Regions from separate parts of the Exiguobacterium sp. UBA7533 genome, predicted to be linked through region 2. Evidence: predicted binding sites of a transcription regulator. Region 2 holds the regulator's gene; each other region holds the start of a gene.
What was found. Region 2 encodes Rex, which represses fermentation and respiration genes when NADH is low (regulators of the CRP and FNR family bind a similar motif). Its sites were predicted from a motif close to TTGTGAAATATTTCACAA; they were not measured.
Positions count from the first base shown of each region.

Region 1: the regulator Rex is predicted to act here: its motif matches at 7,630-7,647, upstream of B2U10_RS06685 (L-lactate dehydrogenase).
Region 3: the regulator Rex is predicted to act here: its motif matches at 1,827-1,844, upstream of B2U10_RS11865 (cytochrome C oxidase subunit II).

Region 1 covers NZ_DLMP01000003.1:221,999-232,035, reverse strand. Annotated here, with positions in the region: gene pstC (phosphate ABC transporter permease subunit PstC) at 1-429, shown strand, start outside; gene pstA (phosphate ABC transporter permease PstA) at 431-1,339, shown strand; gene pstB (phosphate ABC transporter ATP-binding protein PstB) at 1,435-2,211, shown strand; gene phoU (phosphate signaling complex protein PhoU) at 2,230-2,892, shown strand; gene B2U10_RS06710 (DUF4912 domain-containing protein) at 3,000-3,725, shown strand; gene B2U10_RS06705 (1,4-alpha-glucan branching protein domain-containing protein) at 3,757-5,940, shown strand; gene rpmG (50S ribosomal protein L33) at 6,045-6,194, shown strand; gene B2U10_RS06695 (5-formyltetrahydrofolate cyclo-ligase) at 6,252-6,797, shown strand; gene B2U10_RS06690 (DUF92 domain-containing protein) at 6,791-7,570, shown strand; gene B2U10_RS06685 (L-lactate dehydrogenase) at 7,734-8,690, shown strand; gene B2U10_RS06680 (GNAT family N-acetyltransferase) at 8,946-9,455, shown strand; gene B2U10_RS06675 (M42 family metallopeptidase) at 9,616-10,037, shown strand, end outside.
Region 2 covers NZ_DLMP01000018.1:182,160-192,196, forward strand. Annotated here, with positions in the region: gene B2U10_RS15425 (S8 family serine peptidase) at 1-1,183, opposite strand, end outside; tRNA gene B2U10_RS15430 (tRNA-Ala) at 1,406-1,481, opposite strand; gene tatC (twin-arginine translocase subunit TatC) at 1,586-2,365, opposite strand; gene B2U10_RS15440 (twin-arginine translocase TatA/TatE family subunit) at 2,373-2,570, opposite strand; gene B2U10_RS15445 (redox-sensing transcriptional repressor Rex) at 2,570-3,229, opposite strand; gene B2U10_RS15450 (ATP-binding cassette domain-containing protein) at 3,397-5,298, shown strand; gene B2U10_RS15455 (hypothetical protein) at 5,298-5,720, shown strand; gene B2U10_RS15460 (flavin reductase family protein) at 5,866-6,459, opposite strand; gene B2U10_RS15465 (DoxX family protein) at 6,479-6,877, opposite strand; gene B2U10_RS15470 (winged helix-turn-helix transcriptional regulator) at 7,061-7,381, shown strand; gene B2U10_RS15475 (flavodoxin) at 7,488-7,943, shown strand; gene B2U10_RS15480 (haloacid dehalogenase type II) at 8,013-8,672, shown strand; gene B2U10_RS15485 (hypothetical protein) at 8,719-9,288, opposite strand; gene tsaD (tRNA (adenosine(37)-N6)-threonylcarbamoyltransferase complex transferase subunit TsaD) at 9,317-10,037, opposite strand, start outside.
Region 3 covers NZ_DLMP01000011.1:59,308-69,344, reverse strand. Annotated here, with positions in the region: gene B2U10_RS11875 (CDP-glycerol glycerophosphotransferase family protein) at 1-803, shown strand, start outside; gene B2U10_RS11870 (Crp/Fnr family transcriptional regulator) at 961-1,674, shown strand; gene B2U10_RS11865 (cytochrome C oxidase subunit II) at 1,907-2,020, shown strand; gene B2U10_RS11860 (cytochrome c oxidase subunit II) at 2,033-2,503, shown strand; gene B2U10_RS11855 (b(o/a)3-type cytochrome-c oxidase subunit 1) at 2,505-4,196, shown strand; gene B2U10_RS11850 (response regulator) at 4,296-4,925, opposite strand; gene B2U10_RS11845 (sensor histidine kinase) at 4,922-5,947, opposite strand; gene liaF (cell wall-active antibiotics response protein LiaF) at 5,944-6,663, opposite strand; gene B2U10_RS11835 (hypothetical protein) at 6,723-7,340, opposite strand; gene B2U10_RS11830 (hypothetical protein) at 7,391-7,768, opposite strand; gene rsgA (ribosome small subunit-dependent GTPase A) at 8,075-9,091, shown strand; gene abc-f (ribosomal protection-like ABC-F family protein) at 9,162-10,037, opposite strand, start outside.

The sequences.
Region 1 (10,037 bases), on a different contig from region 2:
GTCGTCGGTATCATGATCATTCCAATGATCGCCTCGATTTCTGAGGATGCGATGAGCTCTGTTCCTAAAAAAATTCGTGACGGTGCGCTTGCTCTTGGTTCGACACGTCTTGAAGTCGCATTAAAAGTCGTTGTTCCCGCTGCCTTGTCCGGAATCATTGCTTCAATCGTACTCGGAATGTCTCGGGCGATTGGTGAGACGATGATCGTGACGATCGCTGGTGGTTCGAATCCGACAGCTGCTGTTAATCCACTCGAGCCGGTCCAGACGATGACTGCGTATATCGTTCAGGTCGCTTTAGGCGATGCTGGATTTGGAACAGTTGAATATTACAGTATCTATGCGGTTGGTACGCTCTTGTTCGTCTTTACGTTATTGATGAACTTACTCGCGAACTGGATCACACGCCGCTTCAGAGAGGAGTATTAAGATGGCCTTACCAGAAAAGCAACCTGTCACAAAAAAATTCATCGACCCGGTCGCAGTTAAGAAATCCATTAGCCAACGCCTCGTCGTCAACAATGTAACGAAAGTCATTTTCCTCGTCGGTCTGTTTTTCGGTCTCGTCGTCTTAGGTATTCTCCTATTCGGCGTCATCCGTGACGGTGCTTCGTGGTTATCACTTGAATTTCTACAAAACGCACCATCTCGTCGTGCGGAACGTGCCGGAATCTATCCAGCGTTAATGGGATCGATCTTCTTGATGCTCCTGATCATCCCGATGATTTTCATCATTGGTGTTGGAGCAGCAATTTATTTAGAAGAATATGCAAAAAAGAGTCGGATGACATCGTTCATCGAGGTCAATATCTCGAACCTCGCAGGTGTTCCGTCGATCGTCTTTGGTTTACTCGGATTAACGTTCTTCGTTCGTAATATGGGCTTCGGTTCGACGTTGATTGCTGGAGCTTTGACACTTGCATTGATGAGTCTTCCGGTCGTCATCGTTTCTTCTCAAGAAGCAATTCGCGCCGTGCCACAAGCGATGCGCCATGCATCACTCGCACTCGGTGCATCGAAATGGCAAACGACGTTCAAAGTCGTTCTTCCGGCATCACTTCCGGGAGTCATTACAGGAATCATCTTAGCTGTATCCCGAGCGATCGGTGAGACAGCACCGTTGATCATGGTCGGAGCTGCCATTTTCATCGCCCGTGCGCCAGAAGGGATCTTTTCAGAGTTCACGGCATTACCGATTCAAATCTATAACTGGACAAGTCGTCCACAAGCGGACTTCCAAGGTCTTGCAGCAGCAGGAATCATCATCTTGATGGTCATTCTCTTGACGATGAACTCGCTTGCGATCTGGATTCGGAACCGATTTTCTAAACGCTATTAATCGAACGAGATAGAAGGGATTTCTTTTAAGGAGGAAGACAGATGATGGATACGAAGCTGAATACGAAATCAGTCGTCACAGAAGGGGCAGAGCGTATGAACCAACCAGTAGTAGCACGCGAGAGCGTCTATAACGTTAAAAATTTAAATTTATGGTACGGTGACGATCACGCGCTTAAAGATGTCAATCTTGATATCAAAAAAAATGAAGTTACGGCAATTATTGGACCGTCAGGATGCGGTAAATCGACATTCATCAAAACATTGAACCGGATGGTCGAACTCGTTCCGATCGTGCGGACGAATGGTGTCATTGAGTATCACGGACGTAATATCTTTGAAAAAGAGTATGGTGTTGAAGAATTACGGACGTCTGTCGGAATGGTCTTTCAGCAACCGAATCCATTCCCAAAATCAATTTACGATAACATCGCATATGGTCCACGTGTCCATGGCGTTAAAAACAAAAAAATCCTTGATGAGATCGTGGAACGTAGTTTACGCCGAGCAGCGATTTGGGATGAAGTCAAAGATCGCTTAAATGAAAATGCCTACGGTCTTTCGGGTGGTCAACAACAACGTCTCTGTATCGCGCGTTGCCTCGCGATCGAGCCGGATGTCATTTTGATGGATGAGCCGACATCGGCACTGGACCCGATTTCTACATTAAAAGTAGAAGAACTCGTCCAAGAGTTGAAATCGGACTACTCAATTATCATCGTCACGCACAACATGCAGCAAGCTGCACGTGTATCTGACAAAACAGCATTCTTCTTGAATGGTGAAGTCGTCGAGTTCGATCAAACAGACCGGATCTTTGGAAATCCGACCGACAAACGGACGGAAGATTACATTTCAGGACGATTCGGATAAGAAGGGGAGACGAGACGAATGGCAGCGAACCGTACAATTTTTGGAGAAAACCTTGCAATACTCGATCAAAAAGTCTTTTTACTAGCACGAAAAACGATGCAACAAATCGCAACGACAGCAGAGGCGCTCGAAAAATATGATCAAGATATCGCACGTGGTGTCATTGCGAACGACAATGAACTCGATGATCTTGAACTCGAAATCAACGATGATGCGATCCTCTTAATCGCGAAGCAACAACCAGTTGCGACGGATTTACGACGGATCATCACAGCGATGAAGATTTCATCGGATCTCGAGCGGATTGCGGATTATGCAGGAAATATTTCAAAAGCAGTCCTTCGTGTCGAAACATTTCCATACGTCATCGATATCTCCTTGTTGAAGGAAGCGTTTGAGACATTACTCGATATGACGGAAACCGCAATCGTTGCATATCGTGATGGAGATGTCGAAAAAGCAAAAGCACTGTCTGATCTCGACAATGTCATCGATGAGACGACATACAAGGCGCTCCGTCAGTATATGCGTCATATGTCCTTGCAACCGATCGTTGTCGATGAAGTCATGCAATTCACGAACATTTGCCGATATATCGAGCGAATGGGTGACCACTTGACGAACGTCGGGGAACATCTGATCTATCTCGAAAAAGGAAAACATTATGATTTAAATGGGTGAACTAAGTAGGCAGGAGGAATTTCCTCTGCCTACTTTTTTTGTAAAGGGATTCGAAACACGTTTGTAGAATAGGAAAGAAGTGAATAATGACAGAGAGGTGATTGGGAATGCTTGAGCAAATCATTAAAATGAAAGAACAAGGGCTGACAACAAAACAAATCGCAGCTCAATTGGATACGACTGAAGGAAAAATTAAATATGCTTGGACCAAATATCGTAAATCATTGACAAATCAACCAACTGTAGAAGCACCGAAAGTAAAATCAAAAACTGTCAAACAGACCAAAAAGTCGACTGCACCGGTATTAGATGTCGTACCGTCTGTGCAAGTGATGCCATCACTCGAACGTGATGCGTTTGGAATGGCGACGCATTATGAAGATGATATTCTCCATGCGATCGTTCAGTCACCGACTGCGTTATATGTCTACTGGGAATTGTCTGAACTGTCGAAACAGTTGTTAGAAACGCATTATCACACGACATTTGATTCGTTCCGTAAAGAGTTACGCATCATTGACGTCACACTCGTCGATTACGAACAAGGACAAGCGAATCGTACGTATCAGTTCGAACTGCCTGAGATGACGAATGCTTGGTTCGTTCGACCAGTTGCCCCGAATACTACATACATCATTGAATGGGGCATTCAAACGATTGATGGAGATTTCGTTCCAGTACTACGTTCGAAACCAGTCGAGACACCACGTGACGAACCAGTCACAGACGGACGCTTCGCCGAAGTCGTGCATCATTGGCAATACGGTGAGGTCGAACAGCCGGAATGGGTCGAGGTATTACGCCCGTATTCTTATTTCGATCGCGTCCGATAATGGAATTAGAGAGAGGAAAGGAAGAGAAGCTATGCGAAAAGGATATTTTTCACTCGTCTTACATGCACACTTACCATATATCCGTCATGAAGAGGCGCATCGTCTCGAGGAACGGTGGATGTATGAAGCGATTTCAGAAACCTACATTCCATTATTGTGGGAAGTCGACCGCTTATCACGTCCGCTCGGTTGGACAGTCAGTATTTCACCGCCGGTCATCGAGATGCTTGCCGATCCACTGATTCAAGACCGCTACATCGAGCATATCGAGGACACATTACGTTTGATTCGTCAGGAACTGGAGCGAGAGCTTGACCAAAAGGAACGAGATGCTCTTTTATTCTATCAAGACCGCTATCAAGATTTATTGAATACGTTCCTTCACTGGGAAAAAGATTTGAACCGGGCATTCCGCCATTACAAAGAGCAAGGCTATCTTGATTTGATTACCTGTACGGCGACACACGGGTTCAGTCCTCACATGTTGTCTGAACAAGCGGCGCGCTCTGAAATTCAGACAGGCTTGAACTGTTTTGAACGCCATTACGGATTCCGTCCATCAGGTCTTTGGATGCCGGAATGTGCCTATACGCCAGGACTTGATCGGATTTTATATGAGGAAGGCATTCGCTATACGTTCGTCGATGAACATTCGATTTTAAACGCCGATCCAGCACCAAAACACGGAATCGGAGCACCCGTCTATTCTCCACACGGCGTAGCACTCTTCCCGCGTGATCAAATCATTTCCGGAAAAATCTGGAGTTCTGTTATCGGGTATCCGGGACATCCTGATTATCGTGAGTTTTATCGGGATCTCGCGTATGATCGGGAATGGGATCAAATTGCTGAGTTCATGCATCCGGAAGGCTTACGTTATGATACCGGGTTGAAATTGCATCGTGTAACAGGTGAGACGGATCAAAAAGACTATTACGTACGTGACTGGGCATGGCAACGAACAAGTGAGCATGCAGCAGATTTTGCTCAAGCACTTGGTGAACATTTAGATGCATATCAAGGACAAGACTTCCCGCCATTTCTCGTCACAGCACCATTTGATGCTGAATTGTTTGGTCACTGGTGGTTCGAAGGACCTGATTTCCTTGGTAAAGCGATGGAACGTCTAGAGGATCAGGCGATTGAGTCGATTTCACCAGCTATGTTCCTCGAACGTCACTTCCAAGACATCGATACGGCACATGTCGCGATGGGAACGTGGGGACGAAAAGGCTATGCGGAAGTCTGGATCAACGAGCGCAACGACTGGATGATTCGCCATCTCCACCAGCTCGAAAAGAGACTAGCAGGAATCGTTGCGCGAAATCGTCATCAAGATGCATTGACTGTCAAGGCGAAACGCCAGCTCATTCGAGAATATCTACTTGCTGTCTCAAGTGACTGGCCGTTCATTTTAGACGGACAGACGACAGCACAGTACGCTGCGAACCGGTTCCGTGAGCATATCTTACGTTTTGAAGAAACCGAACGTCGTCTCGATGCACAAGAATTAACGATGGACTGGTTGGAAGGGCGTTATCAACAATATCCGTTCTTGCAAGATGAAGACATTGAACCAGATGTTTTCTTAACGGCTCATGACTATTATGTTGCGGTCAAACGCGATGCTGCTTTGAACAAGGATGGTATTCTCATGTTCACTCGGGATTACGAACAATCTCACCGTCCAGTTCGTGATGTAGCTAGACGACTAGCGGCAGCGGGAGAGAACGTCTACGTCGTAACGGAACATCCTGAAGCGTATCGATTCGAGGAGGGTGTACATGTATACGGGGTACAAGTGACAGGTCTACCGCTCGTTCAAACATACAATCAACTGGCTGCGTTAAATCTAGCCTTCTTGCGTCAGGCGCAAGCCTTGGCGAAGATCGTTGACTTCCAAGTCGTCCATAACTTCAATATGGAAACAGCGTCAGCTGCCCAGGCAATCGCCAAGATGAAAGAGTTGCCACTCGTCAGTAATGTTTATGATGTCGAGAGTGAGCGTTCTCCGGATCGTTCAGGTGGTCTGGTCGTTGCGTTAAAACGACTTGAAGGAGACGCATTGCGTCAATCGGCTGTCGTTTATCTAGAACGGGAAGAGTCACGCAACGGGGTGGAACAGGAGTATCACGTTGAAAAGAAACCCCTTCGTTTTGAAGAGAACCTTGAAAAACCATATCAACACGTGACGAATCCGAAAAAGAACGGATGAACAGTTGCAATTCCTTTCCTTTCTTGGTACGATACTTGAGTATGCTTAACCTTATGTAAAGCAAAATCACTTGATACATCGAGAGCTAGATAGGAGGGAATTCCATGCGCGTTAAAATCACATTAGCTTGCACTGAAACTGGTGACCGTACTTATATCACTAAAAAGAACAAGCGTAACAACCCAGAGCGTCTTGAGTTGAAGAAATACAACCCACGTCTCCGTAAACACACACTTCACCGTGAAGTGAAATAATTGAGATGGAAGCCGTCACTTCGTGTGATGGCTTTTTTTGTGGAAAGGAAGACAGTTATGAACAAACAAGAAGTACGCCGTCTGATCAAAGAAAGATTAGATGTGATGGAGAACCGTGCTGAAAAGCAACGGTTAATACACGAACATGTTTTGTTATTGCCTGAATGGCAACAAGCGACTTGTGTCGCAATCACGTTAGCATTTCGAAATGAATGTGATACAAGCATATTGATTAAACAAGCGTGGCAAGAGGACAAGACGGTCTTGATACCGAAAGTAGTCGGAGAAGAGATGGTCTTTTATGAATACAGACCAGAAGATCAATTGCAGCATAATCAGATGGGAATCGCAGAACCAATGGATTCAGCTCGTCGCACTACACTTAATCAAGCGGGATTTTGTCTCGTTCCGGGACGCGCCTATCGACGGGATGGCTATCGCTTAGGGTGGGGAGGCGGTTATTATGATCGTGCACTCGTGACATACACAGGTTGTAAAGTATCCATCGCCTTTTCAGAACAGCTCTTTCCAGATTTTGAAGTGGAAGACTTCGATATCCCAGTTGATCTCATCGTCACGGACCAAGAGGTTATCCGATGTTAAGTGTTACGATTTTATTTTGTCTCATTCTCGCCTGGACTGGACGATATTTTCGCTTGTTGACGACAAGCGGGGCTGTCTTGACAATGCTCGTCGGCAGTGGTGTCTCATTTGGATTCGGCTTGAAAGGTTTAGTGGTGCTCTTACTCTTCTTTGGCAGCTCGAGTCTTTTATCGAAAATTGGGCGTTCTAGAAAAAAATCCGTGGACGCGATCGTCGAAAAAGAGGGTGCACGTGACGGATGGCAAGTACTTGCGAATGGAGGAGTAGCGTTCGTCGCTGCTATAGCCTACGCCATGACGATGAATTTTGCATATCTCTTGTTATTCCTATTCGTCATCGCGGCATCGAATGCCGATACATGGGCTTCGGAAATCGGTCCACTCTCAAGACGTGATCCATGGTCTTTGAAAACATTACGACGGGTACCAGCAGGAACGAGCGGAGCGATGTCGTTAATCGGAACGTTAGGAACAATTGCTGGAGCTGCGTTCATCGCTTTAGCAGCGCAGTGGATCTTCTCTCTTTCTTTGACAGAGGCCTTACTTGTGACAGGTATCGGTGTCCTTGGAAGTCTGCTCGATACACTATTTGGAGCAATGTGGCAACGCGTGTATGAATGTTCAGTTTGCGGGGAACGTACGGAAAAACGAGAGCATCATGGACAACCGACAGCTTACGTATCGGGTATTTGGTTTCTTGGAAATGATGCGGTAAACGTCATGACGAGTGGTCTAGCGAGTGGAATCGGGTTTATCATCGTCCGATTCTGGTAAGTGCAAAGTATGACAGGGTAATTCCTTATGTTAGGATATCAATGACACAAAATGGACAAATGTGATTAATTTCACATATTACAAAGAATGTGAAAGATGTTACAATTTATTTGTGAGATAGTTAACAAACTCTTAGAACGAATGAAAGGGTGGACATTACGAGATGGAATTACATGCGAAAGTAACACGGGTGGCGTTAATCGGAGCAGGTGCGGTCGGTTCAAGCTTTGCTTATCAGATGTCAACAGCCGGACTTTGTGAGGAACTTGTCATCATTGACGTCAATAAAGCAAAAGCAGAAGGTGAAGCGATGGACTTGAACCACGGAACCCCATTTAGTTCTTCACCGATGCGGATCTGGGCTGGAGATTATATGGACTGCCGAGAGGCTGAGGTCGTTGTCATCACGGCGGGAGCTCCTCAAAAACCAGGAGAGACGAGACTCGATCTCGTCGCAAAGAATGCATTGATCATGAAAGAAATGATTCGTCAGATTATGGATTCTGGTTTTGATGGTCTCATCGTCGTGGCTTCCAATCCGGTTGATATCATGGCACATCTGGCTTGGAAATATTCCGGTCTTCCAAAATCACGCGTATTTGGATCAGGAACGGTGCTCGATACAGCACGTCTGCGTCAAATGCTTGGAGAATACTTTCACATCGATTCTCGCAATGCCCATGCCTACATTCTTGGAGAACATGGAGATACGGAATTCGCTGCCTGGAGTAATAGCCGTATTTATGGAAAAACAATTGATGAACTACTTGCTGAGGACGATCGTTATTCTCAAGCAGACCTTGATCAAATCTATATCAACGTTCGGGATGCTGCCTACCATATTATCGAACGTAAAGGAGCAACTTATTATGCGATTGGACTTGGACTTGTTCGAATCGTGCGTGCCATCCTTGGGAACGAGAACTGTTTGTTGACGGTCGGGGCGTATGTAGATGGGCAGTACGGGATTTCCGGCATTCACATCGGAGTACCGGCGATCATCAATCGTCAAGGTGTGCGGGAAATCATTGAAGTCGCGTTGACGGAAGAAGAAATGAAGAAGTTTCATCATTCTGCTGATGTATTGCGTCAGACACTCGAACCTGTCTTGCAAGATTAACGGCGCAAAGCATGACGAAAACCTCATAAATAGAGAGCTTAAAAACTCAAATGGTGATCCTGTATCTTAGTGTCCACCTTTGAGTTTTTGTTATGAGAAAAAAAGAGGCAAACATCACTACTGTATTTAAGTGAAATTAAAAGAGAAAAAAATCTAGGTTTTATTTTACTAGAAAAGGGTTAAGTAAGAGATAGAAGCGTTTTTCCGTTATTTTTTGTACGTCATGAAACCCAAAAAAGGAGAGAATCGACAGTCATGTATACTTTTCGAAAATTAACTAAAGAGGATGCAGAACAATACTGGAATCTACGCCTTGAGGGATTAAAGAATCATCCAGATGCGTTCGGTCATTCGTTTGACGATGAACAGCAAACCCCGCTCCGCGAAGTACGAGAAGGTCTAGAAGGAGAACCCGACTCCGATGAGATTTGGCTCGGTATGTTCGACGGCGATGTATTGTTTGGGTTTGGTCAGGTCAAGCCATATGAACTGTCACGTGAATCGCACAAAGCGATGATTTCCGGAGTATATGTTTCGCCTGCATATCGTGGAGGGACCGGTCGTGCTCTAATGGAGGCCTTGATCGACGAGGCGAAGAAGTTACCAGACGTTGAGCAAGTCATTCTTGCCGTATTATCAGGAAATGAAGCAGCGCAAAGTCTTTACGAATCGCTCGGCTTTGAAGTATATGCCGAAGATCCAGACTCCGTAAAATTAGAAGATGGCACATACCGTGATGATATTTGGATGAAAAAATACGTCTAAGTTCATTATATGGTGTGGACAAAAAGCTGTAGCAAAAAAGCGCTACAGCTTTTTCGCGTAGTGGATGTAGGATATCAGTACCGACAAAGAATGAATATTTGTTATCATGAAAACAAAGCGGATAGCACGTTGTAGTCCGATTGAAAGGGAGCGAATGAACATGAAAGAAGTCATACGTACGATTGAAGAGCTGGTCTCGATTCCAAGTCCGACAGGTTCGACGAAAGAAGCGATTACATACGTAGAAAAGCGATTGATGGCAGAAGGCATCACGTATCGAAAACTCGAGAAAGGAGCCATCTTAGCGACTTTGCCTGGTGCTTCAACTCGCACGCGGTTACTGACGGCACACGTCGATACATTAGGGGCAATGGTAAAAGAGATTTTACCAACGGGACGACTCAGTTTATCACAATTAGGGGGCTATGCTTGGACAGCGATCGAAGGAGAGAACTGTCTCGTGCATAAGATGGACGGTCAAACAATTTCCGGTACGATTGTTTTCCATCATTCGAGTGTCCATACGTCACGCGAGACGAACAAAACGGAACGGTCCGCTGATAATATTGAAGTCCGACTTGA
Region 2 (10,037 bases):
GTGACGCGACTTGGAGCGCCTGGCTCGTCAATCCTGGTGCACCAACGACACCGATATCCGGGTTTGCTGTATATGGATTACCCGCACCATGACCTGCAAACGCCGAGTTACCAGCAGAGATCGCACACAAGATACCGTTGTTCATCGCGTTGACGATCGCGCGTTGCTCCGGATCATCTGCATTGACGAACGATGCCGTCGAACCCAGGCTCATGTTGATGACGTCCGCTCCAAGTGCGATGGCATCATCGATTGCTTTGATGTAGATATCACTAAATGTCGATGGCATCCCTGGATCGTTACCGAAGACCTTCATCGCAAGGAGCTGTGTTTCTGGAGCGACCCCTTTAATGCCGCCGTTCGCTTCATCCCCGTTTGCTCCGACCGTACCTGCGACGTGCATCCCGTGCATCGATGCCCCCGCACCTAAGTCACGGATTTCGCTGTCGTGATCGGCATAGTTATAGCCGTACGGTACTTTTTCCGTGAAGTACTTTCCTTTTAAGCCTTTTGTTTCTTTCGCACTCTCGACCTTCGAAGAGGTTAAATCCACCTTTGTCTCTGGACTCAAGACCATGTCCTTGTGCGATGGATCAATCCCCGTATCGATGACCGCGACGACGGTTCCTTCCCCTTTGAAGCCATAGTCCTGCCACGTTTCCTTCGCATTGACCATGTCCTTGCTGTACAGCATGTCTGGCTTGGCACCTTTATCGACGGTTGGGCGCGCATATTCGTGCGCGATATGTACACTTTTGACTCCGTCGAGTTGTTTGATATCTTCGATGTCACCGAACTTCACTTCACCACTGAATCCGTTGATGACGGTTGTGAAGCTTTCTTTATATGTAACAGGAATCGCCTTTTTAGCGATAGCTGACTTGACTGATTTTTGGACGCTGACGAGTCGATCCTTGATCGATTCCTTTTCGGCATTACTCAATGTGCTATACCGCTTGTTTTGAGCTTGGGCGATTTGAATCGCCGGTTTTTGTTCCATCTCAATGACGACTCGGACTTTATCCGATTGTTTGTAGTTCTTTTCTTGCCCCGATTTCTTCAGTGAGAGCGCCTGCGGTTTTTGACCCGTCTCTTTGTCTTGCGAGGACAGTGCACCTTGCGCACTGACTAGATTGGAAGACGTCATTAAGACGGCTGCCATAAGTGCAATCTTCTTCTTCATGCGTTCGTTTCCCCTTTTCTGTAAAACCATAGTAGTAATACTAATAAAACAGTTTAAAGAAAATTCTGTATTTTTAGTTTAATGAAGTTAATGGAAATAAACAATTTATATTTGTCTATTTTTTTAATTTATTTCTTTTTGGTGACATTTTATATTTGGAAGGAATTTAACTGGGAACATAAAAAAACTCCTCGAGCACTCGAGGAGTTGAACGTATGCACTTGGTGGAGACTATCGGGATCGAACCGACGACCTTTTGGCTGCCAGCCAAACGCTCTCCCAGCTGAGCTAAGCCCCCATGAATTATCTTTAGTATACGCATCGCTAACTGCTTTATCAATATAAACATAACGCTTTCATAAAAAAGAATTCCTCCCGAAATTGCTGGAAGGAATTCACGATTCATTTATTCAATTCACGCATCAAATCCGCCTGTCGTTCAAGCTCTGCCTGTTGCTCGAGGATCAAGACCTTTTTATACGTCCGCGCAGAAATCAAGATACTGATTTCATAGAGAACGAACAACGGCACTGAGATCATCAAGTGTGACGTCACGTCCGGCGGTGCGATCAATGCCGCAACGACGAACAGCGCGAAATACGCATATTTCCGATTCTTTCGCATGAAATATGGCGTCACAAGACCAAGACGTGTCAGGAACATCGTCACGACCGGCAATTGGAAGAGAAGACCAAACGGCATCGTCAACCGGATCAAGAAACTGAAGTAGTTTTCGACCCCGATGACTTGCTCGATCCCCAATTCTTTCCCGAGATCCGTTGAGACTTCGAGCAAGAAAGGAAGCAACCAGAAATACGAGAAGGCTACACCAGCCAAAAATAGAAAGAAGATGACTGGAATATATGTCAGTGTTGCTTTTTGTTCCTTTTCATAAAGCCCTGGTCGGACGAATGCCCACAGTTGATACATCCAGAACGGTGACGCTAAAATCAGCGCGATGATGAACGCAAGATTCAAATACAACATTAAAGGATCGGCGACGTTGAAGGCATTTAATCCGATACCGAGCTCTTTTAAGTCCGCTTGCAGAAAACGGACGAGCGGTCGGACGAGCGGAAATGCGACAGCGAACAGGACGACGACGATGAGGAGCGACCAGACAATCCGCTTACGCAGTTCGTCTAGGTGCGACGTCATGCTTTGTTCTTGATCAACCGTCATGATTCAATCACTTCTCTTTCGGTTCGTCCTTTTTATCGTCGTCCATGATGCCGTTCGTGGCATTCTTGAACTCTTTCAATGTTTGACCGGCAGCACGACCGAATTCCGGTAACTTCTTCGGTCCGAAGATGATCAACGCGACGACAGCAATTAATCCGATACTCGCAGGTCCGATACCTAACGTGAGCGGGATAAGGTTTTCCATTATGATTTCACTCCTTCAGCTGATTGCGAATAATGCTTCATGAAATAAACTAACGACTGCAACTCGATCGATAAATCGATGTGATGAACCCGAACGCTCGCTGGCACGTTCAACCGTGCAGGCGTGAAGTTCAGAATGCCTGTCACACCATACTCGACTAACTCATCCGCTACTGACTGTGCGAACTGGGATGGAACCGTCAAGATGGCGACATCGACCTGATTCGCTTCGATTTGTTCTTTCATGTCCGAAACATGATAGATTGGAACGTCATGCGTCGTTGTTCCGACCTTCTCTTCGTCCGCATCAAACGCAACGACTATCCGAGTACTATTATTCTTTAAAAAGTTATAATTTGCAAACGCTGTTCCGAGATGACCGACCCCGATCAAGGCGACATTCGTCACCTCATCTTGATTCAAGGTTTTCCGGAAAAACGTTAAGAGATGTTGAACGTTATATCCATACCCCTTCTTCCCTAGCGCCCCAAAGTAGGAAAAATCGCGACGAATCGTTGCTGAATCAACCTTCACCGCCTCGCTTAACTCAGCAGAAGAGACGCGGAGCTTACCTGAATTGTATAAACTTTGGATGAAACGATAATATAGCGGCAACCGTTTTGCTGTCGCTTGTGGAATTTTTGTGTCTGGTCCATTCATCCTGCAGTTCCCCCTTCGGCCACATCCATCGTGGCACCCAAATCTTTGCAAAAAGCTTTCTACTCTCCTTGATTGTAAACCACTTCACATAGAGTCACAAATAATATATTCCGCAGGACCTCGCGCTTTTGTTCGTGATAGACTAAAGGGTGGAAGGATGGATGGAAATGATACTCTTACAAGTCAACCAACTCTCGAAATCATTCGGCGTCGAGCCGATTTTAGAAAATATCAAACTAGAAGTACAGGAGCGCGACCGAATTGCGCTCGTCGGTCGAAATGGTGCCGGTAAATCAACCTTGCTCAAAATCATCGCTGGTGAACTCAGTCATGACTCGGGCGATATCATGAAAGGTAAAGATGTCAAAATCGGCTATCTCGCGCAAGACAGTGGTCTCGAATCGAATGAGACGATCTGGAACGAGATGCTGACCGTCTTTGAACATCTGCAAGAACAAGAACGGACACTGCGCCGAATGGAAATCGAGATGGGCATGGAGCACATCTTGAACGACCCGGTCGCTTACGATCGACTTCTGAAGACGTACGATCAAGCGCAACATGACTTCTCAGAAGCAGGTGGTTATCAGTTTGAAGCGAATATTCGCTCCGTCCTGCACGGCATGCGCTTTTATCCAGACGATTACTCACGCCGGATCCAGACATTGTCCGGGGGTCAACGGACACGGCTCGCCTTAGCGAAGATGCTCCTGCAAGCACCAGAGCTTCTCATTCTCGATGAGCCGACGAACCACCTGGATATCGATACGCTCGCTTGGCTTGAAAGTTACCTCGGTGGTTATCGTGGTGCCGTTCTGATCGTCTCGCACGATCGGTACTTCCTCGATCAAGTCGTCAATGTCGTCTATGAGCTCTCACGTAATGTCTGTCGTAAGTTCACGGGGAACTATACGAAGTACCTGGAGCAAAAAGCGGCATTGTACGATCAAGAAATGAAACAGTTCGAACAGCAGCAAGAAGAAATCGCAAAGATGCAGGACTTCATTCAACGAAACATCGCTCGGGCGACGACGACAAAGCGTGCTCAAAGCGTTCGAAAACGGCTCGAGAAGGTCGACCGGCTCGATCGACCAGATGGAGATGAACGCAGTACGGTCCTCTCCTTCCCAATCGAAAAACAGAGCGGGAATGACGTTCTTCAAGTCAATCAACTGGCGATCGGTTACGAAGAAGCTGTCTCAAAAGACATCACGTTCCGCTTGCAACGCGGCGAATCACTGGCACTCGTCGGACCGAACGGAATCGGGAAGTCGACGCTCTTAAAAGTCCTCGTCGGTCGTTTACGTCCTCTCTTCGGTGATTTCCGTTTCGGCACCGGCGTCTCGATCGGGTATTACGATCAAGAGCAAGCGGAACTCAATGACCGGAACCGTGTCATCGATGAGATTTGGAACGAATGGCCACTGATGCGCGAACAAGAAGTCCGTTCTGTGCTCGGACAATTCCTGTTCAGCGGCGACGATGTCTTCAAAATCGTTCATGAATTGTCTGGTGGCGAACGCGGACGTCTCGCGCTCGCAAAACTGAAACTCCGGAAGACGAACGTCCTCATCCTTGACGAGCCAACGAACCACTTGGATCTGGATTCGAAGATGGTCCTTGAGAACGCTCTCGTCGACTATGAAGGTACGCTACTCTTCGTCTCCCATGACCGCTACTTCATCGATCGGATCGCGACACGCGTCATCGAGATGAGTGAAGCTGGTGTGACAGAATACCTCGGCGATTATTCGTACTACACAGAGAAGAAGGCCGAACAAGAAGAAATCGCTCGCCTTGAAGCCGAAGAGGCAAAAGCTGCAAAAGTCACGGCATCGAAGACGATCGACAAAGAAGCACAGAAAGAAGAAAAAAAACGCCGTCAGCAAATCGAACAACTCGAACAAGATATTGAACGGCTCGAACAGCGTTCAGCGGAAATCGAACAGTTGCTTTGCGAACCGGAAGTCTTTAATGATATTCCAAAAGCGACAGCGTTATCTGCGGAACGGGACCAGATCGATGTCGATCTACTCGAATTGATGGAACGATGGGAGAACCAACACTGATGCGGACGAAAAGCTTTTTCATTAACTTGATTCAAGGACTGCTATCCGGCATCCTTTATTTCGTACCGATGTATGCGGACTACGTGTCGACCTTCATCCGGCCGGATGCCTTTAATGCTGCGCTTCCTTTGTTTCTCCTGATTTCTTGTATGATTGGTCTCGTCATCCAGACATGGAGCGGTCTTTTCGTCAGTTTACTCTCGGGATTATGCTGTACGCTCCTGACGACACAACTATTCGTCGAACTCACTGACCCGTTGATCCTATCGTATTACGGTAGTGTCTCACCGCTCACCGCTTTCTTGATCAGCTGTGTCGGCATTTGGGCACTCGCAATCGTCTTTTATTTGCTCGATGGTTATCAGTATAGTAAACGTCACGGTCTCGAAGGTTCTTCGAACGAAATCGATTCACAACCTTGAAGTCCGATTGATGAACTAGATGCGCGATATGAAAAAAGGAGTGGAGATTCCGGTAGCTAGACCGGTCTCTCCACTCCTTTTTATTTGAATCGAAACGTTCGTCGTCAACATGGATCGTACAGTGAATCAAGCATTCACACTTCTATCATTTTGTCGGTCGAGCAATCGTAAACGTCTTCCCGATCGTCGCATAATCATTTCCCGCTAAACGAGCGACAGCCTTCAATCCTGCCGCATCGATCCGGAACGACTCTACGAGTTCATCCGCGACGTGATAGCGCAGTACTTCCCCGATCAAAAGATCGGCACCTTCTAGCTCGACATGCTGCGTCAAGCGCATCTCGAACCGGATTTTCGCTTCCGCGATTCCGGGCACGTCGATTGCGTCGCTATCGACGAGCGTTAAATCCGTCCGTTCGAGTTCACTTTCACCGTAAGCGAGTGGCGCAGCCGTCTCATTGACAGCGTCGACGATTTCTTCGCTGACGATATGGATGACATAGCTTTGTTTTGCTAGGATATTACGTGCCGTATCCTTTTGTCCCTGATCCGTCCGTTGTACGGCAATCACCAGTTGTGGCGGACTACTTGATGCGACCGTAAAGAAGGAAAAGGGGGCGGCGTTGACCGTCCCGTCTTCCCCTAGCGTCGTCACGAAGGCAATCGGACGCGGAATGATGCTTCCGATCAGTAATTTATAATTGTCTTTTGCGCTAAGCGTTGATGCCTCGAACTTCATGAATGACCCACCTTTTTCCTCACCCGATGAGTGCAGCGAGTGAATAGTCTCCAGCACCGATCATCGCCACTCCAAGGGCGATAACGATCAATGCCATGTTGTATTCGTACCCGTTCTGCGTCACCCAGTAACCATTCGCACCGTGTACTTTAACGATCGCGATAAGCATCGAACCGATGATGAGGATTGCAGCGATCCAGAGGAATACCCCGCCTGCAAACAATAGTCCACCGATTAATTCAGCAAGACCCGCTGTAATTGCGAGTGCCTTCCCTGGCTTCATGCCAATTGATTCGAACCAACCGCCTGTTCCAGCGATGCCGTGTCCACCAAACCAACCAAATAATTTTTGTGTACCGTGTGCAGCAAATGTTAAACCGATGATTAAACGAATGATTAAAAGTCCTGTATCCATCATTTCTCTCTTCTCCTTTTACCTAATGTTTTTAAGTTACTTTAAGTAACTCGATAAACAGACTATATCTTATCACTTACTAAAAGTAAATAGATTTGTTTTAGTTCTTTTTGTTACATTAAGTAAAATGATTCGATTTTTTTAGCAGAAGCGGGTATACTACAATTATAGAAAGGATGAGTGCTGATGGAAGAAGTCGCAATCCAAACGGCTCTTTGTCCCAAAGTCGAACATGCCTTTGAAATCTTAGGTAAGAAATGGACAGGTCTGATTTTACGTCACTTGTTGACGAAGACATGTCGTTTCAATGAGATTCAAGATGCCATCCCCGAATTATCAGGTCGCATGCTCACGGAACGTATGAAGGAGCTCGAAGCGGAAGGCATCGTCATCCGGACTGTCATTCCCGATCGTCCGATTAAGATTCAATACAGTTTGACCGACAAAGGGCGTCAACTCGAACCGGTCATTCGTTCCATTGAGGAATGGGCCGAACTACAAGACTAATGTATGAAAAAGCATCTTCTTCGGAAGGTGTTTTTTTATATGATCTTTTGACATTGATAATCATTATCAATTAAAGTAAGGAAGTACAGCGAAAGGAGGAACATGCATGCAGATTGCAATTGGATTCGTCAGCATGTCCGGTAATACGGAAGATATCGTCTCAATCATTCAACGTGAGCTCGAGCAACACGATGTCAACGTGACGATTACAGAACTGGATCAATTCGTCGGGGAGGATCTATCACGTTTTGATGGTCTATTACTCGGCTCATATACATGGGGAGACGGTGATTTACCGTATGAAGCAGAAGATTTCGTCGAGGAGCTACGGGAACAATTTTTAGACGGGATGCCGGCTGCTGCTTTTGGCTCGGGTGATCTTGATTATCCGAAGTACTGCGCAGCCGTTGATTTGATTGAAGACGCATTAAAAGAAGCTGGGGCGACCATCGTCACGGATGGCTTGAAGATTGAGTTTGATCCGAACACACCGGAGAAACAAGCCGCTTGTCGCGCGTTCGCACAGACGTTTCATCGCTTTTTGCAGCAGGTGCATTCATAAGTATCGTTTGAATCCGTCATGTAAGGGAATTCTTAAAACAGACTCTATGAAAGTGAGATGAATGTTTTTATGACGATTCAAGCACTCGTCTTTGACGTCTACGGTACATTATTCGATGTCCATTCCGTCAAAGAGCAAGCAGAGGAGCTGTATCCGGGACACGGAGAAGCGATCAGTAAACGCTGGCGAGAGAAACAACTGGAGTACTCCTTCTTGCGACAATTGAACGGACAATATGTGCCGTTCAGCCAAGTGACACAAGATGCCCTCCGTTATACGTTACTCGAACTGAAGCTCCATGTGACCGAGGAACAAATCACGACTTTAATGGAGACGTACCTGACACTTGATGTGTACCCAGAAGTTAGCTCTGTTCTCGAGACGATGGCGCATAAGCGTTTGGTCGTCTTCTCGAATGGTTCCCATGATATGCTCGATCCGTTGATCGAACAGTCAGGTTTAGCCGATCGGTTCGAACATCTCGTCAGTGTTGATGACATCAAACACTATAAACCAGCACCTGCTTCTTATATGCATGCGTTGAACACACTCGGTTTAAAACGCGAGGAGATCCTCTTCATGTCCTCGAACGGTTGGGACATCACCGGGGCAAAGAGTTTCGGCTTCAAAACGGCATGGATCAATCGAAACGGACTTCCGGTCGAAGAATTAAATCTTGATCCGGATCGCATCTATGATGACTTGACCGGTATCACTGAATGGCAATGAACGAACAACAGCGGATTCCTTTTTAGGAATCCGCTGTTTTAATGGATTAGTAATTGGAAAGACGTGAGTAGCCCTTCTTGAATAGATCGAGTTTCAGCCCGCCCTCTTTTTCGATGAAGAAGAGGTACTCGTTTTGATCCGTATCTTTATAAAAGACCTTAAATAACGTCACAGTCCGTTTTTTATTGTTTTCAACAGCTGTCACCTCGTGCTTCGAGATCACTTCTGCTTGGACTTGTTCCGCATCCATCTTTTGAATCATCGGTTCGAATGACTTCTTCTCTTGATTCGTCACTGGTGTTCCGGGAGCAACCATGAAATAATCATCACTCGCCTTGTTCGTTAAACCATACTTCCGATCGACGATGACGACGTTACTGAGCTTCCCATTGATTGTCTGATCAAAAGCATATAACTTTTGAATCCGGGTTTTTTCCCCTTCTGCTCGTCCGATTTCGTAAAGTGGACGTTGTTTCGTGTTCGTCTCGACCGCTTTCTTATCGGGTACGAGTTCTTCCTTATAGGCGACTTGGTATGCGTTGACGATTTCTCGGACCTGAAGCCCGATCGCGACGATGACCAGTACCGCTAACAATGCGATGATGACTTTTTTCATTCCATTTCCCCCAAGTTGTTCGGATTCCTTACTTTAAATCTAGCCCAGGTTCTGCATTCATGGCAAGTGTCGAATAGCGTAACGCGCGATATGGATGGATCGCAGCCGCTCCAATCATCGCTGCATTGTCTCCACAGAGGTGCATCGGCGGAATGACGAGATCGATTCCTTCCTTCGCACATGCTGCTTCGAGACCGTTACGCAATCCTTTATTAGCGGCGACGCCACCAGCAAGCAGCAATTGGCGTCCCCCTTTATCCTTCACGGCACGGATCGCCTTCGTCACGAGGACTTCGACGACGCTCGCTTGGAAACTCGCAGCTAAATCTTCCGGGATGATCACTTCTCCCCGTTGCTCAGCGTTATGCACGGCATTGATGACCGCTGACTTCAAACCGCTGAAGCTAAAGTCATACGAGTCCTTCTCGAGCCAGACGCGTGGAAAATGGAACGTATCCTGCCCCGTCTGTGCCAACTGGTCGATCCGTGGACCACCTGGATACGGTAACTTCAATGTTCGAGCGACTTTATCATAGGCTTCCCCTGCTGCATCATCTCGTGTTTCACCGATGACTTCATATACACCGTCTTCTGGCATGTAAATCAGTTCCGTATGCCCACCTGATGCAATCAAACAGACGAGCGGGAACGTTAACTCTTGTACGAGACGATTCGCGTAGATATGACCTGCGATATGATGAACACCGATCAAAGGCTTATTATGTGCAAAAGCAAGTGTCTTTGCCGCA
Region 3 (10,037 bases), on a different contig from region 2:
GACGTATCCAGCTATGGCATGCCGGCGGAACGTTAAAGCAGTTTGGACTAACTTCTTCGAAAAGCCTGTTCGTATCGGAACGGATACGAAATCGGTTCCGACGTGTCTATCAGGAATATGGTGATTTCATCGTGCCGGGGATGCGTTGTGCGACACAATTCATGGCACCGCATGATTTAAAACGATCTCATTTTAAACCGTTCGGCATGCCGCGGACGGATTATTGGTATGATGAGGTTCAGCGGGAACATCGGGCGCTTGATTTAAAAGAACGTTATGTAAAACCCGACCGCCGGATTCTATTGTATGCCCCGACTTACCGCGAATATAAAGGAACGGAAGATCACACGATTCAACAATTTGAACAACTGGCTAAAACAGGCTGGACGATTCTTGTTAAGTTACATCCGACGATCCGAGCGCTTTCGACCTATCGTTCCGCCCATATACATCTTGTGGATGACACGTATCAGATCAATGATTATTTGCTCATCACGGATGTTCTGGTGACCGACTATTCGTCGATTCCATTTGAAAGCTGTCTTCTTGAGGTTCCAACGTTCTTATACACACCGGACATCGATACATATCGACAACTACCAGGACTTGTCGATCAGTATCCAAAACCATTACCGGTGCGACAGACGGAGCAGATTGCGCAATTGATGGAGTGGATCGTGTCTGACGCGATACTTGAAGAGTGCCGTCAGCACATGCAAGAATTCCAAACAAGTTGGTATGATCACCCACCAGGTCAAGCAGTTGAACGAATCGTTCATCATTATTACGGAACAGGTATGTAATACTATATCTGACGATTGCTTTAGTTTTAGAAAGCGGTCGTCAGATACTTTTTCAAAAATAATGTGAAACATTGAACAAAGTTTGACAATCTTTTGAAAATCCTTTCTTTTGAACTGTGATGTTCTATACTAAAAGCAGAAGAAAAGGAGAGGAGAAATGGATATGCTGACTTGTGGAACGACTGAAGCGAATACATTCATCTTATCACCTGAGACAAGAACGTTACTAGAGAGCTTCATGACGGAAACGACGTTCAAAAAGGATTCCATCGTCTGTTGGGAAGGGGAAATGAACGACAAGTTGTTTTATGTGAAACAAGGAGGCGTCAAACTATCGAAGTTGACGAAAAAAGGCAGTCCATTACTCATGTTCTTATATTTCAAAGGGGATCTATTTGGTGAATTTGATGTAGGAGAAGCTTTTCCGAGTTCATACAGTATCGAGACGATGGAGGATAGTATCATCGGTTTCCTCTCAAAAGAAAAATTAGAGGAACTCATGAGAAAGGATGGTACTTTTGCGCTTGAGATCATGCGGTGGCAAGCATTGATGCGGAAACAGACGGAGACTAAATTGCGCGACTTGCTATTGTTCGGAAAACCGGGTGCGTTAGCTTCGACGTTACTTCGTCTCATCGCGATGGAAGGGGAACAAGTAGGAGAAACCTACCGTCTTGCAAAACGTCCATCCGATGGGGAGTTTGGTCAATTGATTGGCGCACCGCGTGAAACGGTCAATCGGATGTTCTCCCAGTGGAAAAAAGAAGGTGTCATTTCGATGACGCCAAAAGAAATCATCATTCATGATGCACAATATCTGCGTGATCTGTGTCATTGTGAAGGATGCCCAGCAGGTGTTTGTCGAATTTAATAGATAGTGTACAAACAATTCAAACGTGAAGCAGAATTTTCTGTCTCATGTATGGATTGTTTTTTTTGTAGATGAGTCGTGCTTCCTTCTCTTGTTCAGATGTGAACTTTTTGTGTGTTTTTAGAAAGAAAAGTGCGGATTTTTCACATTTGAAGTGATATATATCACAGTTTCCGAACTTGCTGAATTCTTACAATAAAGACAAGTTCAAAGCAGGAGAGGAGTAATCACCATGGACCAAAAATCAGAATCAAACCTCAAAGGAACATTTATTGCCGTCCTGATCGTAGCAGGTATCATCATTGGGATGTGGAGCTCAATCTTTCTATTATTCTTATCACGGTAAGGGGGAGTCACAATGCATATTCATCGTCTAGAAAAAATCTGGCTGATTTTTGGAGCAGTGATGCTTGGCGTCTTTTTAACCATCATCGGCGTATCCGCTTTTGCATCCGGAAATCAACCGCCATCCGATGCAACATTGATTGATCCGACGAAAGTTGATCAAACGAAACCATTCGACAAGCCAGGACTAAAAAAAATCGATGACGACCGATACGAAGCGATCATCGTCGCACAAGCGTTCCAATTCACACCAAAAGATATGGTCATTCCCAAAGGGGCAACGGTTGATTTTTTGGTGACATCAAAAGATGTCGTCCATGGCTTTGAAATTGTCAAGACGAATGTCAATATGATGGTCGTTCCTGGTCATATCAATTCCATTGAATATACATTCAAGGAAGCTGGCGAGTATTTGGTCGTCTGTAATGAATACTGTGGATCGGGTCATCATATGATGGCAACCAAAATCAAGGTGGTGGAATAAGATGAATGCCATTTCAAAAAAATTAAGACAGTTCGAGATGGAGCGTGGTCTGCCTGCTACCGTCATCGGAATTAAGGAAGCGAAGCTCGCTTTCGCACATGTTAGTTTTTCACTCGTTGCCTTATTGATTGGTGGTTTATGTGGATTGTTGCAAACGATGGTGCGGACAGGTGTCATTCCAGAAATTGCTGGAGTCGGCTACTATGAGCTTCTCACTGCCCACGGGTTAATGCTTGCGATCGTCTTTACGACATTATTCATATTTGGATTACTGTTTTCATTTTTAGGTCAATCCTTTGGACGTTTCGAAGACTTTCCTCGACGTCTCGGGTGGGTTGGATTCTGGTTCATGATCCTTGGTGTCATCCTCGTCACATGGATGGTACTTGCAGGAGAAGCTTCCGTCCTCTATACATTCTATGCACCACTCAAGGCACATCCAGTATTTTATATTGGACTCGTCATCTTCGTCGTCGGAACGTGGATTGCTTCTGGTGCCATGTTCCGTATGTATGCTGATTATAAACGGGAACACCCTGGCGTTCATCCACCACTTCAAGCATACATGAGTATTATGACTGCCTTATTATGGGTGGTTGCGACACTCGGAGTAGCAGCGACGATTCTCTTTCAGCTCCTTCCCTTATCCCTTGGTTGGACGGATAAGGTCGGAATCGAGCTATCCCGGACGCTATTTTGGTACTTTGGTCATCCACTCGTCTATTTCTGGTTGTTACCTGCCTACATCGTCTGGTATACAGTCATCCCGAAAATCGTTGGTGGAAAGGTTTTTTCCGACGCGTTAGCACGTATGTCATTTTTATTGTTCCTCCTCTTTTCGTTCCCGGTTGGTTTTCACCATCAATTGTTAGAGCCGGGGATTTCTGCTTTTTGGAAGTATGTCCAAGTCGTCTTAACGTTCCTCGTCATCATTCCATCATTGATGACAGCCTTCTCGATGTTTGCGACTTTTGAGTTGGCGGGTCGTCGGAAAGGGGCGACCGGGGTATTTGGTTGGGTGAAAAAAATGCCGTATCGCGATGTACGTTTTCTTGCACCGTTCATCGGGATGTTGTTCTTCATTCCTGCAGGTGCAGGTGGTGTCATCAACGCATCCCATCAACTAAACATCATCGTTCACAATACGTTATGGGTCACAGGACACTTTCATATCACGGTCGGTGCCGCTGTGGCATTGACGTTCTTTGGAACGGCTTACTGGCTTGTCCCGCTCTTACGTGGTCGAACGTTAACATCGGCAATGAATCGTCTTGGGCTTATTCAAACGGCTGCCTGGACGATCGGAATGCTCTTCATGTCGACAGCAATGCATATCTCAGGTCTACTCGGTAATCCACGACGGACGGGTCCTGCCGCCTACTTCAAAGATTCGATCGTCGCTGACTGGATTCCATATCATGTCGCCATGGCAATTGGTGGGACGATTTTATTCATATCGATTCTATTGTTCTTGTATGCGATGTTCCAACTTGCATTTCGTACACCAAAAGGAACGGAAGAATTTCCGATTGCTGAAACGGAAGAAGAGGCGATGGCAACGCCACTCTTCTTTGAAAATTGGAAGCTATGGATTTTTGTAACGTTCGCTTTGATTGCGTTTGCGTACACAGTACCGATTTGGCATATGATTGAAAACGCCCCTCCAGGCGCTCCGGGATGGAAGCTTTGGTAATCGTTTCGTACAACATCAAAACCCCGAACGGTCTCTGACTAAGAGACGATTCGGGGTTTTTGGCATGCGCTTAAAGAATAAGTAATGAAGGGCTAAATCTTATTTGACGAGATTATGCTTGAAGGCATAGACGACAGCTTGTGTACGGTCTACGACATCTAGTTTTGATAAGATGTTCGAGACATGTGTTTTGACGGTTTTTAAGGAAATGAATAATTCGTCCGCAATCTCTTGGTTCGCCATACCACGAGCCATCAATTGAAGAACTTCCTGCTCACGTTCCGTTAAATCATCATGTAAGTGTGTCGTAGGACGACGAAGACGTTCCATCATTTTACCGGTCACTTGTGCTGCCATGACGGATTGACCGTTTGCTGTTTTGCGAATCGCTTCTGCGATGTCAAAGGCGCTAGCTGTCTTTAAAACGTAACTCATCGCACCCGCTTCAATGACAGGATAGACTTTCTCGTCATCAAGAAAACTCGTCACGACGAGAATTTTTGCTTCCGGCCAGTCTTTGCGGATCAACCGGGTTCCTTCGACGCCATCAACTGGCTCCATCACTAAATCCATCAAGATAACATCCGGTCGGTGTTCGAGCGCTAGCAAGGCTCCCGCTTGACCATCCGAAGCTTCAGCGACGACCTCGATGTCTGGTTGTGTGGAAAGGAAAGCAGACACACCGGCCCGGACCATCTCGTGGTCATCTACTAATAATACGCGTATCATACTTGCACCATCCGATCTTTTCTAAGTTTTACTTCGATTTGGGTTCCTTGTCCAGGAACACTGACGAGACGAATCGTTCCACCCATCTCAGCCGTTCGTTCTCGCATCGAATTGATGCCATAAGAGGCAAGTTTTTTTTCATCCACAACAAATCCAACACCATCATCATTCATGCTCAGGATAATTGTTTCGTTGAATTGCCGGAGCTCGATATCCATATGGGACGCTTTCGCGTGACGTAAGGCATTCGTTAATCCTTCTTGAACGATCCGGAACAACTCGTTTTCGATTTGTCGTGGGAGTGACATCTCTTCTAACTTCCAACTCAATTGTGTGGACTGCTTTCTAGATAATTCTTCGAGCAGTTGAGAAAGTCCTTGTTGTAACGTCATCCCTTCGAGTTCGACGGGGCGAAGTTGAAGTAAGAGCGAACGCATTTCAGACTGTGCCGTTTGTGCCATCGTCTCGACCATTTCGATTTGTTTGGCAGCAGCTTCAGGTTGAGACAAAATCGTCTGTTTGGCTGCTGTCGTCATCATCGAGATGGCATAAAGTTGTTGTGAAACGGAGTCGTGTAAATCACGTGCGAGTCGCTTGCGTTCTTCGGTGACAGCTTGAATCCGTACCTGTTCGACGTGCTGCGGACGCGTGCTGATCTTTTGAACGGTCTCGACTTGCTCGTCAATACGTTTTCCAATTCGTGACAGGCGTGTCAACGTATGAAAATAGGGACCGGGAACAATTGTGACATCTTTTCCTTGCTCCAGTTCGATGATGGCAGTCGTGACACGCTTGAAGTCACGACGCAAGAAAAAATAATGCATGCTACCGATAGCAAGCGGCAGTAGTAATGAGAGTCCGATGACGAGTAAAAGGACAGGAAAGTCTTGCTGACGGACGAAGAGAACATGCCAATCGACTTGGCGTGTACTTAAGAATAACAACGTCGTCATGACGGCTGTCAAGAAGCCCGTCATGACTTGCAGAGCGATGACACCAAGCGGAAATTGATCACGCTTCATATCGAAGACACCTCCACGTTGCCAATACCGAGCATGACATGAATACGAACCTTCCGCGTCGCTTCACCATATTCTGGTGCTCGGAATTGAATGCGTCGATTGAAGAAGGTCGGAATACGGCGGATGTCCGTCTTGACGCTTCCGAAGCCGATCGACGTGTCGAGCGTATAATCATAACCGGACGGTAAAAGAATCCGGACGTCCCCGACGACGCCACTGACGACGATCAATGTTTCACCTTCCGGGACATAGGCATGCGTCAAATCGATTTCTAAATCCTTGACGATGAACTGTTCACTTAAGTCCTGTAAGACATACGGTGCATCGGCCTGGGTCGAGAAGGAGTAAGCTGGTTGAATCTTGATGCCTTCCTCTTCATATTGATGGGGGGCAATCCGTGAAAACAAAAATTCACGGACAGAATGCCGTGTCACAAGAATGATCCCAAGATAGAGCAAAATTCCGGCAATGACAAAACCGATGGCAGCCGAACTGAGGACGACGCCAGCAAGAATGATCGTACCGACGATATAAAAGAGGATCGCTAGTTTTTCATGATTGCGCCGCCGGAAATGAATCCCGACGTAATACAGCAGGAAAGGGAATAAGACACCGAACAATACATTTCCTGCACCGGATAATAGGTCATAGAATAGACCAAGGGCGAACAGGATCGATACGTAACCGACCAGTTGTTTCGTACTTAATCGTCGCACGATCAATCTCCTTTCTAACATGACAAAGGGAGGCATACGCCTCCTTCGTCATGAACTGCTTATTGGTGAATGCGGCGTTCGAGTTCAGCGATACGCGCATCGATATCATCTTCATCAACGGCTGGTTGTTTTGCTTCAGGTTCTTCCGCCGTGAACGGATGTGCTTCTTCTTTTATAGTAGCATTTGGTTCGCGATCTAGCACCTGGTTCATCTTGTTTTTTAAGTTCGAAACGTTTTCGCGCATCATCCATTCGTACCGTTTGTTCTGTAGGTCTTCGAGCTTCAACTTCAATTCGAGGGCTTCACGTTCAAGCTCATTTAACTCGCGTTTCGTTTCAGCGACGAGTTCTTCGAAGAACCGGTATTGCTCTCCGTAATGTTTCGATTCGATGGCAGCACGTTCGGCGAGTTGCTGTTCACCGGCTTCGTTTGCGATTTCAACTTGTTTGAAGCGTTTATCGGCTAAATCCTTCGCTTCTTCCTGCTTTTGAGTCAGTTCCAGCAATAATGTCCGTTGACGCTCAAGTAGTCGATCAATCTCTTTTAAATCAGCTTCTGTAGATCGAATATGACGAACGAGCTTTTTAGCAGGTACTTCGCCCTGTTCAGCGGCTTTTTTGACTTCTGTCATCATTTGTGTCGCAAAATCATTGAGTTGATCAAACACGTTTTTCATGAAAAATTCCTCCTTGAAAGTGGTAAACAGTATGGGTATTATCTTTAAATTTAGAATCGTTTTTCGTCTAAGTCTTTCCAGTCAGCTTCAAAATGTGTTGTTGACGTACGGCGGCGGTTAAAGAGATCTTGAACATTGACACGCTGTAGTTTCATACGCATGTAACCGACGTACAATGCGATGGCTGCTGCGATTCCGATGACTGCCCAGATGTTTGAGAGGGCAAGTCCGATTCCGATGGCTGCTAGAAATCCGAAACCGAGTTTCGCTGGCCATTTGTTCGATTGCATGAACTTACTGATCGAATAGAACGCAAGTAATGCCCCTAAACCAAGTCCGATCATATGTGGTAATGTTCCGATGACAACGGCGAGTAATGCGAGTCCGGTAAGAATCATCACCAATTGTTTTCCTTTCGATTGCTTCATGAGGAAGCCTCCCTTGTGTTGATACCTTTATAATACGGAAGTCCTTCTGTTCGTACGACGCTCTTTGGACCGTATTTGCTCTCGGGCTTAAGGCGGAGAGAAGGTCTGACTTTGAGGGAAGCGCTACCAGAAACATTGATTGATATGATATTCTATAAAGGAATCGAATCGAGAGGAGTGATGTTGATGAGTGCAACAATCAACGCTAAAAAAGTAACATGTGTCGAAAACCAGGGAGGGGTTTCCCTCCCTTAAATCAGAGGAGGAAACCATTTGAACGAATGGGGTACACCACCTGTCTACGAAATGACAGGAACAGAACAACTGGGACGAATCACGGCCGTCTACCAAACGCATTATCGTGTCATGACGGACACAGGAGAATCACTTAGCGAACTGTCTGGTAAGCTGCGTTTTCAATCAGGAACGAAAGCTGAATTGCCAGCGGTTGGAGACTGGATCATTCAAACAGAGCGAGAGCCAGGCAAAGGACGAATCGAACGGGTCTTGCCACGGTCGTCTCAATTTTCCCGAAAAGCGGCAGGGACGGAGACCGAGGAACAAATTATCTGCGCGAATGTCGACGTTGCCTTGCTCGTCATGGCTTTTGGACATGACTTCAACGTCCGTCGACTGGAACGTTATTTAACGGTTGCTTGGGATGCAGGGGTGATACCAATCATCGTCCTGACGAAAAAAAGTTTGATGCCGTCGATCGAAATAGAACTGCAGGCTGTTGAAGCAGTCGCGTTCGGAACACCGATCCTTGCCGTTGATTCTTTGACGGGTGACGGATTAGAGGAACTACGTGCCCAGTTACAAGTCAAGCAAACGATCGTGTTAGTCGGATCGTCCGGCGTTGGGAAGTCGACGCTCGTCAACGCTTTAGCTGGAGAACAGTTAATGGAGACGGGTGGCGTACGGGAAGACGATGAACGCGGACGTCACACGACGACACATCGCGAACTGAAACGACTGGCGAACGGTTTATTACTCGTCGATACACCGGGGATGCGAGAATTGGCCTTATGGGATGGAAGTGACGGTTTATCGTCGACGTTTTCCGATATTGAAGAGCTTGCTGAAAACTGTCGTTTTCGAGACTGTAAACATGAGAAGGAACCAGGATGTGCCGTTCGGACAGCTTTAGAAGATGGAACGCTATCTGCTGAGCGCTGGAACAGCTTCGTTAAGCTAAAACGAGAAATCGCCTATACGGAACGTAAGCAAAACGTGGCGTTGCAGGCGGCGGAGAAAGAAAAGTGGAAAAAAATCCACAAGCAGGCACAAGCGCATACGAAACTGAAGTATCAAAAGCGGTAATACGACTGAAATATGAAAAGCATCTGCAATGGAAACAGGAGTCTCTTTTTCTATGCAGATGCTTTTTTTGTTATTCTTTTGAAAGTGATTCATTTGTTTCTGTATCGAACGGCACATCACCTGTCAAAGCATCAAGACGATGTAGATCGGATTGAGTCGCTTCAGGGTCACTTCGGCGTGCATTTCTTACCACGGCAGTTCCGTCTGGATGATCGTTGAATCCAGTCGTTAAGTCAAACGTCCGGTTCGATAGCCGATCGGTAAAATAACGATCGTGAGAGACGAAGAGGAGCTCACCAGGGAAGACATCGAGGGCGGCTTCGATTTGTTCACGAGTCGCAAGATCCAAATAGTTCGTCGGTTCGTCGAGAATAAGCAAGTGAGCACCAGAGAAATAAAGGCGTAAAAAGGCGATTCGACATTTCTCACCCATACTGGCGTCGGCAATCGACCGGTAAACATCATCACGTCGAAATAAAAAACAGGCGAGTAGTGTCCGGGCATCCGTTTCACTCATCGTGCCGAACTCGAGCAATGCCTCTAACAACGTACCGGATGTCGGTAAATGGGAAAGAGCTTGTGAAAAATAGCCGGTTTTTAATCGAGGATGGCGGATGACTGTCCCTTGATTAGGAGCATATTCGCCCTCAATGAGACGCAGTAAGGTCGTTTTCCCACTTCCATTCGGTCCAATGACAGCAATCCGGTCACCGCGATCGATTGAAAATGAGACATCGTTTAGAATGGTTTTCGTCTCATATCTAAACGTGACGTGTTCGAACGAAACGAGTCGCTTCGCATGAATCGCTTCATGTTCAAATGCGACGTGAACAGTCGGTGCAACCTCTGGCTTTTTAACACGATTCTCCAGTAAGCGCTCAAGCTGTTGTTCTTTTGCTTTGACCTTTGTTGCGTGTTTAGCGGCTTTCTTTTTCGCATATGGATC